Regions from separate parts of the Tuberibacillus sp. Marseille-P3662 genome, predicted to be linked through region 1. Evidence: riboswitches for the same ligand, from Rfam matches in the RefSeq annotation. Region 1 holds a riboswitch; each other region holds the start of a gene.
What was found. A riboswitch is a leader RNA that binds a small molecule or an ion and turns the genes downstream of it on or off. The one in region 1 is predicted to bind thiamine pyrophosphate.
Positions count from the first base shown of each region.

Region 2: it holds a riboswitch for thiamine pyrophosphate, as region 1 does, so the genes downstream of both, thiT (energy-coupled thiamine transporter ThiT) here and tenA (thiaminase II) in region 1, are expected to answer to the same signal.
Region 3: it holds a riboswitch for thiamine pyrophosphate, as region 1 does, so the genes downstream of both, B9Y89_RS04150 (thiamine-binding protein) here and tenA (thiaminase II) in region 1, are expected to answer to the same signal.
Region 4: it holds a riboswitch for thiamine pyrophosphate, as region 1 does, so the genes downstream of both, B9Y89_RS03650 (thiamine phosphate synthase) here and tenA (thiaminase II) in region 1, are expected to answer to the same signal.

Region 1 covers NZ_FXBS01000005.1:466,328-469,478, reverse strand. Annotated here, with positions in the region: gene B9Y89_RS08365 (SurA N-terminal domain-containing protein) at 445-1,179, opposite strand; TPP riboswitch at 1,420-1,530, shown strand; gene tenA (thiaminase II) at 1,632-2,336, shown strand; gene B9Y89_RS08355 (NAD-dependent formate dehydrogenase) at 2,456-3,151, opposite strand, start outside.
Region 2 covers NZ_FXBS01000003.1:363,109-366,259, reverse strand. Annotated here, with positions in the region: gene B9Y89_RS03415 (DUF421 domain-containing protein) at 23-751, opposite strand; gene B9Y89_RS03410 (DUF1657 domain-containing protein) at 861-1,067, opposite strand; gene thiT (energy-coupled thiamine transporter ThiT) at 1,103-1,732, opposite strand; TPP riboswitch at 1,800-1,903, opposite strand; gene B9Y89_RS03400 (polymer-forming cytoskeletal protein) at 1,954-2,694, opposite strand; gene B9Y89_RS03395 (MFS transporter) at 2,805-3,151, opposite strand, start outside.
Region 3 covers NZ_FXBS01000004.1:116,655-119,805, forward strand. Annotated here, with positions in the region: gene B9Y89_RS04140 (ABC transporter substrate-binding protein) at 1-814, opposite strand, end outside; gene B9Y89_RS04145 (ABC transporter permease) at 836-1,624, opposite strand; gene B9Y89_RS04150 (thiamine-binding protein) at 1,596-1,886, opposite strand; TPP riboswitch at 2,357-2,462, opposite strand; partial or broken gene B9Y89_RS04155 (phosphate ABC transporter ATP-binding protein) at 2,580-2,792, opposite strand; gene B9Y89_RS04160 (peptidylprolyl isomerase) at 2,847-3,151, opposite strand, start outside.
Region 4 covers NZ_FXBS01000004.1:15,166-18,316, forward strand. Annotated here, with positions in the region: gene thiS (sulfur carrier protein ThiS) at 1-140, opposite strand, end outside; gene thiO (glycine oxidase ThiO) at 140-1,267, opposite strand; gene B9Y89_RS03650 (thiamine phosphate synthase) at 1,260-1,871, opposite strand; TPP riboswitch at 2,124-2,222, opposite strand; gene B9Y89_RS03655 (TerC family protein) at 2,715-3,151, shown strand, end outside.

The sequences.
Region 1 (3,151 bases):
AATGACAACACTGGGAGGCGATCGCAAAAATGGCAAAAAAACGCTTTACATTTATAGTTATAATCCTACTAGCTATTTTATTTTACGTTACAACCTCCTTTTCACATAGTCTCGTTATGAGACGCACGGTTTTTCTTCATGGGCACCCGATCACCGCTTTGACAACACACATAGACCCAAGACCTGACACCATCCAAAAACGATATGGCCGCTGTTTTACTATAGATAATACTGCTGTTAATAACGGAACGGAAAATGCCATTCCAGGGATATGCATGAAGAGGGGCATATGGGGTTTCTATTATGATGTCACCATCGGAGACGCTTAGAGGGTGATGATGGATTTTCGCTGCCTTATCTAAAGGAATAAATCGCGTTGTCTGAGCATTTCAAGTCAATACAGCTTAAAAAAGGGTTATCCGACAACTCGGATAACCCTTTTTATTAAATGTTAACTTCGACGTCGCCGTCTTTTTTCAGATCTTTAACGATTTCAGCTCTTGCCTTTTGCTTCCTTTGTTCTTGAAGACCTTGTTTAATTTGCGATTTAACCTTTTCGTACTTTGGAGCATCTTCGGCGTCTTTGCTATACTTGTCATAGTAATCTTTCGCTTCTTTGTCCGTTACTTTTTCGGTATCAATTTCTTTTTCAGTATACTGTTCGACTGTTAACTGTTCGGATAGTTGATTTTTATATTTCTCCATTGTCAAGCCTTGTTGTTTCATAACTTTCTTGAATTGTTCGTCACTTTCAAACTGCGATTTTGTTTTCTCAATGCGGTTATTAATGTCTTCCTCAGAAGCTTCATATCCTTTCGCTTTTGCATCTTGAAGAATGAGCTCTTGTCCGACTAAACTTTGAACCGCTTGGTTTTTGGCTTGTTCTACGTCAACTTTTTGTCCGGTCTTTTGTGACTGCTGCTGAACAGCCTGAAGAACAGTGTTAAACTCAGAGCCTTTTATTTTTTCCCCATTGACGGTTGCCACTGTTTTACCTTTAGCCACTTGACCTTTGACTTCGCTTCCCTGGCCACTTTCTTGAGATTGTCCATCTGCCTGTGCCTCAGTATCATTACCGTCGCTTCCCTCTTTGTTAGATTCATCGCCGCCGCAAGCAGAAAGCGCCAAAGCAAGAATCATCACAAAGGCAAGAATTGATAATCGACGTTTCATAGCCATTCAAAGTCTCCTTTAATTTTTGAGTCTTTGCAAGAAAACTAACACAGGCTTATTTTGTTTTCAAGTCTAACCATTAACAGATTGAAAAATAAGATATTCGCCCTATCTTCAATCTATTGATAAGTCAAAATAACGTTGACCAAGTGTATGCCACGCCCCCAAGGTTCCACTCAATTCCAAAGGCTTAGATCTATTTGACATTCCCTTCATCAATGTTACGATGATTGTGAAAACCCAATCTGTTTCCGCTAGGGGTGCCATTGATTAATGGCTGAGATTAAAGTTATGACTTTAAAACCCTTACAACCTGATCTGGTTCATACCAGCGGAGGGAAGTGGTGTCATCGCTGTCGGATCCATTTTTTAACTTTGGAACTATTGATCGTAGTTTTTCTTGCAGCGACCCTCTCCTCCTCAGGTGTCGGAAACAACTAACAGAGGAGGATTTTTTTATGTCATTTTCAGAAACACTACGTGAGGCGACGAGAGAAAGTTGGGAGATGAGTCTGCACCATCCGTTTGTATTAGGTATCGTTCACGGAGATTTACCTCTGGATACTTTTAGGTATTTTATTCTCCAAGATATCTATTATTTGAAACACTTTGGAAAAGTGCATGCCATGGCAGCCGCGCAAGCAAAGGATTCCCACATCACGTCATTTCTGATGGAAAAAGCCAAGCTGACAGCAGAGGCAGAGCTAACCGTTCATCAAGAACACGCCGACATTCTCAATATTACTGAAGACGACATAGCTCAGTTCAAACCCGCACCAACAGCGTATGGATACACGTCACACTTGTACCGTGCCGCTCTCTCCGGAAGTCTTAGTCAGACCATCGCAGCCCTTCTCCCTTGTTATTGGTTGTATGCCGACATTGGCCGCACATATCAAGCAGCTACACCGCAGGAACCCCTTTATCAAAACTGGATCACAATGTATGCCAGCGATTGGTTCCAGACTTCAACTCAAGAGCAAATTGAGCTCTTAGATCGATTGGCTCAGGAAGTCAGTGATCAAGAACGCGACAACATGAAAGAACAGTTTGTCATCGCCAAAGAATATGAACTCGCCTTCTGGGAAATGGCCTATACACAAGAAACGTGGCCATCCAATCAAGCTTCGATTCGCAATGCTACGGGTAAAACAAGAACTTGATCGAACACATATTTTCGATTGATCACCTAACTTCAATGTGGTTCTTTCGTAACAACAAATCCGGCTGCTAGCAGCCGGATTTTTGATACCCTGTAAAATTTATCTTCAAACGAAAAAACTTATTTCACGCGATAGCTTGAGCTGGCGATTTGGCCACCCTCAACAATAACGTCTTTCGGTTGCATTGGGCGGTTTTCAAAAAAGCGCGTCAGAATGTCTTTGACACCTTCCTCAATACGGGCTTGTGCTTCAAGTGTCATTCCCGAATAGTGGATGGTCATGCCTTGCTTAGGCATTGTTCGCCAAGGATGATCACTTGGTGCTGGTTGTGGATACCAAACGTCACCGGCATAGCCTGCCAAATGATCGGATTCTAGAACTTCTTTTAAGGCATCTCGATCAACAATTTTGCCTCGAGCGGTATTAACAAGATAGGCGCCTCTCTTCATTTTATTCAATAACTCCCTATTGAATAAATGTTCCGTTTGCTTTGTTAATGGCGCATGGATGGTGAGGATATCACTTGTTTCCACCAACTCCTCGAATGATACAGATTGTGAGCCATGTAATTGTTCTTCATGAAGAGGGTCATGATGCTGAAGTTTAACATCGAAGGGTTGTAGACGTTGCGCGACAAGTTGGCCAATACGTCCAAATCCAAATATACCGACGGTCTTCCCTTCTAAATCATGGGCATGATTACCGACTTTAGGTAAGTTCCACTCTCCTTCGACCGCTTGTCGGTGACCTTCTAAGAAATTGCGAAGTAAAATTAAAATATCCATAACGGCATGTTCTGCGACACTGACAACATT
Region 2 (3,151 bases), on a different contig from region 1:
TAATCAATACTATTCCAAGGTGTTAATTCTCTTGCCCAGGTTTATAGGCATAAGAACCTTGATCATTATTACTGGGGTCCTCTGAGTCCACGTCAAGTGTGCCCTGCTGGTTGACAGCAGCAAGTGTGATTTCATCAAGCACATTCATGGAATAACCTTGTGCGATTAACTGTTGCTCCAGCCATTCTCGATTTTTATCCAAGTATTTAAGATTATGATCAATAATTTGTCCATCTAAAATAATTGGGATAGGAATAAATGTGGGTGACGGACTTAATTGAATGTCTTTGGGCTGTAAGGGACGTGCCCTTGCCTTGGGGATAACGCTAAATTCTCCAACATCTTCAAGGGTGGCCATTTCAACATCCGCGACATTCTCATACCCTTTGATTCTCAACTGAGAAATCAACTCCGGTGTCGTCATCCGAATTTTTTTCAATCCTTTTTTATCAATATCACCATTTCGAATGAGAACGGTGGGACTGTCATTGAGCTTCCAACGCAGTTTATTATTTAGAACTAGATAGGTGAATCCAAAGTAACCTAATGTAAGGACTAATGCCCATACTGAGGCTTTCCACAGTGTTTTTGTAACAATGGGTTCACTAATAACTGTACCAAGAATGAGGACAAATAATAAATCAAAACTCGTCATTTGTGAAACGGCTTTTTTACCTGTAAACCTTAGAAGGACTAAACCAACGATAAATACAATGACTGGGGTTATCACTAAATCAAACAAAGTTCCCATGAACGTTCACCTCATCAATATTTTGCATCAAACCTTTCAATTTATGCTTAAAATGAAACACCCCTATCGTTTCCACAACAAGGGGTGTGATGTTTTGTCTTTTATGTTTTTAATTTTGCTTATATTGGGGTTCTTGACTTTGAACATATTGGAGCCGTGCATTTAGATTATCTAAGATGGTTTGCTGTTGTTGAGAAAGGTTTTGAAACATTTGTTTCGCATTTTGATCCTGAGTTTCTAAAGAAAAACTTTTTAAATTGGCTAATGTACTCTCACAGCTAGCAATTGTTTGTTCAATCTTTGTTCCGACCGTCATAATAAACCTCCTTTCGCCCCATAATATGGGCGTCATCAACGTTTTATATTCTTCAAGTTATTACCAAATGACTTTCCGAGTCCACGGTCAGGCCATGCTAATGAGCGGTTAACAAGGAAACGGGGCGATACTAAGATCAGTCCCGACATGACGATGGCGCATAAAATAAACGTCAAAATCATCGTCGTCCCGTTTATGACGAAAGAGTACCAAACGGCCGACATATTTTCAGGTGCATATTGATCAAAAAAGTAAACACCAGCAATAAAGTGGCAAAAATAACGTGCGAAGCTTCCAAGAAAAATAGCCAATAAAACCATAATGACAGCCGGGCGTTTTTTGTCTTCAGCGATTTGTTGTTGGACTTTATATACAAATAGACCAGCAACACCTACTAAAGGAAAGGCAATCAAGTACTCAATGAACGCTTGAACGATGTAAAGGATGGTGGCATCACCCAAGACGACTTGTAAAACGCCCCACAAAAGTCCAGAAAGCATTCCTGTTCTAAAGCCCCAACGCAATGCGACAACAAAAACGGGGATCATGGAGAATGATATTGATATACCCGCGGTCAATTGAATGGACGGAAGAAGGTCCAGCACCATAGCCATGGATGCTAAAATCGCCGCTTCAATCATCGCGTGAAGACGCATATTTTTCATAAAAAAACCTCCTATGTTGAGTTAGACAACGCACCCATAGGAGACCACAGAGACAGGAACTCGGACATACCTGTCTTCATCACATCCCTCCGCTAGCATTAACTAACAGGTTCGAAGGGTCAGAACGGTAAACCGTTCACTCTCAGCAAAACTGCTCCCCTAGTGATGCGTTTATTCAGTTATCTTTTTTATAACATGGTAAACGTTAACATTCAAGATTTTTATCCACTGCAATCTATTTTCCGCTGCGTTGCCACATCAGCATCATCATTAACATGGCAATCTGTGCTATATTCCACAACATCAATATCACACCCACGGCCAATATAAACATTGTCGCCGCGCACAATTTTGGCAACGGTGTTCTCTAGAATGATATAATGTCCTTCAATCAAATCAGCTTTTAAGGCACGTTCTGTTAGAAACAGATCTAATAGTTTACTAATAAATGACCAGCGTTGTCGCTTACGAATTTGAATCGATTCTCCTAGTATTTTATCCGCTTTAGCATCATGGTCCAGACGAACATCAATGGTATTAGCATTAAGCACACCACCCACGGTGAAGGCACCTTGGGCATTGAAGAGATCTGCCGTACAGTCCCCGCCAATTGTGACGAACCCACTGATATCAAGTGTTTTTCCCGTGAGATCCTTACCCACGCGCATCGCTCCACTACTTTCGAGCTGGTCAGTAATAACATGACCTGAAATATGGCTACTGCCACTGCTATCAATCGTGACCGCCGTCACATCACCATGAACATGCGATGACCCACTCAAATCAAAAGAATGAGTATGGATATCCCCTTTCACATGACTCGAACCCGAAGCATCAAATGTTCTACATTCAATATCCCCCGTAACTTTTCCCGACCCGCTGATGTCAACCGAGTCATAAAGACCACCGGCAACACTCCCACTACCGGAAATGTCTAGGTCCCTTAATTTTTCTCGTTCCATTTTATTCGCCCCTAAACTATCCTTTTCACTTAGAATAAATGAAAATGAAAATAAATAAAACGCTCTGTAGATGTATCAGCATTCAGTCTTAAGTCGGACCACAAAGGCATTTAATTTCTTGCAGATTGTCGGCTTGGGTGCCGTAGGCCTAGACAAACAACGAGCACACTCACAGCCAGACAAACCATTGCCACATAATGGAGGTGGGTAATATCTAAATGAGTATTAAATAACAGTCCGAGCAACGTAGATGATAAAATTGAACCCAAGTAACGACTTGTTTGGAACAATCCTGAGGCCGTTCCCGTTTCTTCAGCATTCACTTGCTCATAGAGTGCTGTCTGCATTGAGATATTATTGAAACCATTACTAATTCCAAGAATAACCATGATGATGATCAACCACCATAGCGGTGAAGCTTGATTCAATGTCAAGATCAAACCCGTTCCAACTAAAA
Region 3 (3,151 bases), on a different contig from region 1:
ACTTTTTATTTAATTCCGGCGCGTACTCCAGCAAGATATCCGCAGCCTCATCAGGATGTTGAATCGCGTATTGATACCCTTTACTTGTCGCGGCCATGAATTTTTCCGTCAAATCTTTTTGTTCATTCACATGGTGCTCATTGGTTGTGATCACTGGTGTATAATAGTCCAGCGCAGGATGTAAATCTTTCAACCAAATTAAGTTCAAATCCGTTCCCTTTAACTTCGCTTGCACACCATCCCAACCATAATAAATCCATTCAAAATCGGCGAGTTTGCCGATCGATTTGAAGAAATTCGTTTTACCTAGCGTTGCGAATTTAACCTTGGAAGGATCAGCATTGTGACGTTTCATGACAGCTTTAATTGTAGCCTTCTCGCTCGGAGCCCCCCAACCGCCGTAAGTCTGACCTTCAAAATCTTTGACTTCAGTAATGCCTGCCTGTTTCTTAGAAGCGAAGGCTGACGTGTTATGTTGAATCACAGCTCCTATAGACACGAGCGGGATATCTTGGGCCCGGGCTTGTGTCACGCCTTCTTGGGCGCCAATACCAAAGTCAGCTTCACCCGAAGCGACCAACTGATCGGTTGAACTCCCTTGACCAGGCTGCTTAATGTTGACCTTTAGCCCTTCGTCTTTATAAAATCCTTTTTTCTTAGCGACATAGAGTCCTGTGTGATTGGTGTTCGGTGACCAGTCCAACATCATTGAAACTTTTTGCCGCTTTTGTTCACTGTCAGCACCATCACCTTGATCAGAACACGATGCAAGCACCCCTAAACTGGCGATAACCAATAATAGTTTTCGAATCATAATGAATGGAACCCCTCTAACTTAAGACTTATACTGCCAATGCATGACGAACCGTGCGAGACACTCAACAATCATATAAATCAGCAAGCTCAAACCGATGATCACAACAATCGTCGCAAAGACCCGGCCATACAAATAAGATTGCGTTGATAAACTCAGTAATATGCCTAATCCGCGACTGCCGCCGAATAATTCACCGATGACCGCCGACATCACGCTATATGTCGCGGCCATGCGTAAGCCCGTAAACAATGATGGCAACGCCGCCGGCCACTTAACGAAGCGGAAAATTTGCCATTTCGTCGCATTCATCGCCCGCATGAACGTAATGTATTCGCGCTCAACAGACTGCAAGCCGCCAGCCAGACTCACTGTAATCGGAAAAAAACACACGAGCGCAACAATGAGAATGCGTGGCAACGGTCCTAGGCCAAACAGCAATAAAAAAATGGGAGCCAACGCAAAATAAGGAATCGTTTGTGAAATCACGAGCAACGGATAAATCGCCCGGCGCAATACACTGGAAAAATCAATCGCCACAGCGACAATGATGCCAGCTATAACCGCTATAACGAGCCCGAACACCGTTTCATACAATGTCACCGTGGTATGTTTCATAAGTAAATCCCAGCTGTTAACTAAGGCGGACAGGACATCAGACGGCGGTGGCAAAATATAATCTTCCGTCAACATAAACCGAGCAGTCAGTTCCCAGATCCCAATCAATAACACAATCAGTAATAAGGGCGGATAGACTTGGTGCCACCAAGAAACGCGCGTTTTATGCCCGGTATTGATGGGTTTTTTCATCCATAGTAACTCCCTCTGGACGGTAATGAATTTTGATATTCGTGATCACTTCCGATGCCCCGGCATCCAACACTTTTTGCTGCGCTTGTTTCGCAATCTCGATCAATTCGTCTAACTCACCCTCCATCACGGTTTCCATCGGGCCGACTTCATATTTCACACCAGATGCTTGAATGACCGCAATCGCTTGATCGACAATATTATAGACATCATCTGTATTGACTTTAGGTATCACTTGCAGGGCTAAATTCGCTTGACCCATTATGTCATCTCCTTAATAAAGTTCTAGATTAAATTAAAGGCTTTTTCGCTGATTGGTACGGCAGGCGACGACTCCTGCGGGAATAGCATGAGTCTTGAGACCCCGCAGCGCAATCAAGGATGATCAGCGCATGTAAGGAGGTTCAGCTTAAATAAAGAGGTTCAGCTAAAAACGTCACGTCCTGTGACATCGCTGAACTGACCCGCGTCCTGCGGGCCTACGTCCTGTGACATCGCTGACCCTACCCACATCAATCCACCCCAAAAAGCCAAAAATCGCTTTTCAGGGACCCCGGGTGTGGGCATGAGGCTCAAGCCATGCCCGCGGAAAGCACCCGCCTAGCGTGAAAATCAACAGGCTAAGCACACTTACAAATGCTTGGATTTTCTGCTTTCGTTTTAATTATGAAATTGATTCAAACAGCAAAATAAAAAAATGCCGCCCGATCAAAGGCAGCACGTTATCCATCCGTTAAACACTTCGGATTGCGTTCCTTCGCTGGCATTACCCAGATCAGGTTCACGGGTCGATGCAACAACATCCTCTCAGCCAAAATTGGCTCCCCGATTCACTCATGTAATTGTTAATTTTAATGTAACAATAGTCGTTCGAATTGTAAACTCATATGTTCATATATAAAAGCTGGAGGGCCGTCGAGGTTCGGAACACTTAATCTTAGGATGTTCCTCAGCGCCGTTTACTCAAGATGCCTTTACTAGAGCCCCCTGATAGACTATAGGCATTCGCATTAAGCCGGTCTTTCACTTCATCCCAAATCGCTGCGCCGCGCAAACTCTTTTCCACGACTTGATCCAAGATCTTTTTATCCTTAATACCATGGATCTTAGGTCCGTAAGCCATATTATCATAGATCGATTTTGGAAAAGGATTCGGATGTTGGAACAAGGATTGAAATCTAAAAAATCCCGGCGCCATCACTGACGCCAGGATCAAAATCTATTATTCGTCCCAAACTTTAACTTCTTTCATCGTATCGCCGTTCTCCATTTTCAAAACCGTATCCATGCCTTCGAGTACTTGTCCAAATACTGTATGTACACCGTCTAAATGCGGCTGCGGATCATGCGCAATGAAAAATTGGCAGCTTCCGGTATCTTTTCCGGCGTGAGCCATAGACAGCGCGCCTTGGTGGTGTTTACGCGGATTGCCTTCCGTTTCACACTTAATCGTATAACCAGCATTGCCCGTTCCGTTACCTTTTGGACAACCTCCTTGAGAAACAAAACCTGGGATGACGCGATGAA
Region 4 (3,151 bases), on a different contig from region 1:
TAGTTATTTTTTTTCATAATCGTTTGATTGTGTTCAACGACCGCCATTTTTTCTTGCAATTGATAAAATCCTAGCAAATCATTGATTGTGTGAACGTCTTCTGGTAATGACACATCTTGGCCATTAATAACAACAGCCATTACTTCAAAACCTCCTTGCTTGAATATTGGGAATGAGAAAATGGTGTTAAATCAATGTCCGGTTGCCGGCCCTGGACCAGTTGTGCGAGCAGCCAGCCAGTCACAGGGCTTAGTAGAATCCCATTGCGATGGTGCCCAAAACCATACCATAAATTTTCGGTATGAGGTGCCTGACCAATATAGGGTCGCCTGTCTCGGGTTGTCGGCCTGAGCCCGGCCCAGATCTGGTCAATCTTAGCTTGGCTGAGTGCTGGCAGCAAGGCTCTAGCAGAAGATAATAATTGGTAAACACCGTCCACAGTGACATCCGTGTCATAGTCATAAGGTTTTTCTGTAGCACCAATATAGACTTTATCCCCTTGTTTGGGTGTGATGTAACATGATTCGGAAAAAATCGTCCGAGACAACATGGGCTCAGCCACGCGTACAGATAGGGCTTCACCCTTAATTGGAAATAGGTCAATATCAGCATGCGTCAGGTCTGTCTTCCCACTCCATACCCCTGCAGTGACAATGACATGATCAGCAGCATAATCCCCTTTTAACGTTCGTACCCCTGTCACCTTCTCACTTTCTTCCATCACTTCCAAAACATCATTATGTTCTTCCAATTTCGCACCATAGTGCACCGCTGCTCGTGCCAAAGCTTGTGTTAAATCAGTCGGCTCGACCTGACCTTCATAAGGAAAATAAAGAGCACCGGAAATCGTGTCTGAGAGAGCCGGTTCAGTCGCTAACACTTCGGATCGTGTCAGACATTGGGCGGTCTCCCCTTGACGCCGCTGCCAATCGGCTATTGTCTCCATACGTGCCATATCCTGTTCTGAGAATGCCGGCCGCATCGCACCTGACTGCCGATAAACAATATCAATCCCCGTTAATTGACGTAATTCCTCACTAAGTTCAGAAAACATAGAACGGCTGCGTTTCGCCAAGTCATACAGCGGCGATGGGCCATCAAGTTCGGTTTGCACACCAAGCATGCCGGCAGCTGCTTGTGATGTCCTCGATCCAATCTTGTCCTTTTCCACTAAAAGCACCCGCTGGCCGGCTTTGGCTGAATAAAATGCCGCCGCACAACCGATGACACCTCCGCCAACAATCAAGACATCGTATTTTTTAACCATAATGTCCTTGCACCTCCAATTGCATCCGAATCGCCTCCGCTTCACGCTCCGGCTCCTCCGATTGCATGATCCCGTTCATCACCGCGACACCATGCGCTCCAGCGTCCATGACCTTTGCCACGTTGTCAGCCTGAATCCCACCAATCGCGAGTACTGGGATATCGACGGCTTGGCACACTTGTTTTAACGTTTCAATGCCTTGTGGCATGAGCCCTCGTTTGCTAGCCGTTGAAAAAACATGACCGAACAAGAGATAATCAGCACCTGCTTCCGCTTTTTGAGCAGCTGAATCACTGGAATGACTGGAGCAACCAACGTGTAAATGGGGATAAGATGCTTTCCATTTTTTCGGGGAGTCATCTTCGGGCAAGTGGATACCGCCAATGTCAGATAAGTGGTTCATTGTAGCTCCAGTATTTAAAATGATCTTGTCAGTGGGACATTTATTTTCAAGCATTGCCTCGACCCATTGCCTGATCTCTAATGCAGTGCGCTGCTTTTCACGAATGTGGACAGCATCAATCCAAGGTTCAATCGATGTTAAAACCTTTAGAAACTGTGACAACGATTGTTGTCCATTTGATATGACATGAAAGGCTGGCATCATCTCCCCCTCCCTTCAAAATAAGAATGATGTCTTAGAAACATAAATGAGCGGGTTTCTCCGAAAAATGAGCGGTTATCGGAAGAAATGAGCGTTCTATCACCAAAAGTGAGCGTTTCTTTCCGAAATTGAGCGATTTTTACGAAAAATGAGCGAAATCCCATAAAAAGTGAGCGACCTCAACCCTTAATAAAATTCATACAAAAAACCACTCTCCAACAGGAAAGTGGTTTGACAAACGTAAGTATGATCATCCGTCAACCCCTACTTTCCTTCGCTGGCACAAACCAGATCAGGTTCCAAGGGTTCGGATGATTCCGTCTCAGCCCGAAGGCACCCCTAGCAGAGTTTTATTAAAGTCGATTTATTTGTTTTCATAATACCATGTATTGAAGGCGTTCACAACATCTTTTTCAGACCATTCATATTTTCAAGCCTTGATTTAATATTTAAACCAAACTTGCCATCCTTTACTCTTAATTTTGGCAAATATGGTGCGTCCATGATGTCACTATGTGTTCCTCTTGATATTTGTCCAAGTGTGATGCCACAATCCCTACGCCCTTTAAAATCGTTTAAGTTGACAGTTCATCGTTATTCCCTTATGCTATAATCAGCTTATCAGAACTGAATAACCTTTTGTTGTCAAAGGGGAGTAGCTTAACAATAACGGTCGTCATTACGGGATCAAACCCCGGCCGTCATTGGCAACTGTTTGAGTTGTTAGCAAGACCTTTGCCTATATTTGGGTAAAGGTCTAATTTGGTGTTGAATGCCTTTGCCCAAAATTGGGTAAAGGTATTTTTTTATGTACAAACTACGTCTGATGAAGGGAGTATCGATATGGACTCAATTTGGCTTGAATATGGTTGGACTTTGTTAATATTAATCGGTTTAGAGGGGATCCTATCAGCTGACAATGCCCTCGTTCTAGCGATCATAGCAAAACACTTACCGGACAAACAAAAAAAACACGCCATTGACTATGGCATCTACATGGCGTTTGTTTTCCGATTCATCTCCATTTTTCTTATATCATTTTTGACAGATATTTGGCAAGTTCAGGCCATCGGTGCAGCATATCTTATTTACTTAGGCGGCAAACATGTTTATGGTAACTTCTTTAGTTCAGAAAAAGAACACGAAGAAGATAATGAAAATAAAAAAGGAGCCGGTTTTTGGACAACAGTAGCCAAAATTGGCATAGCGGACATTGCTTTTGCTATTGACTCCATTCTGGCAGCTGTCGCCCTTGCTGTCACATTGCCACCAACTCCACT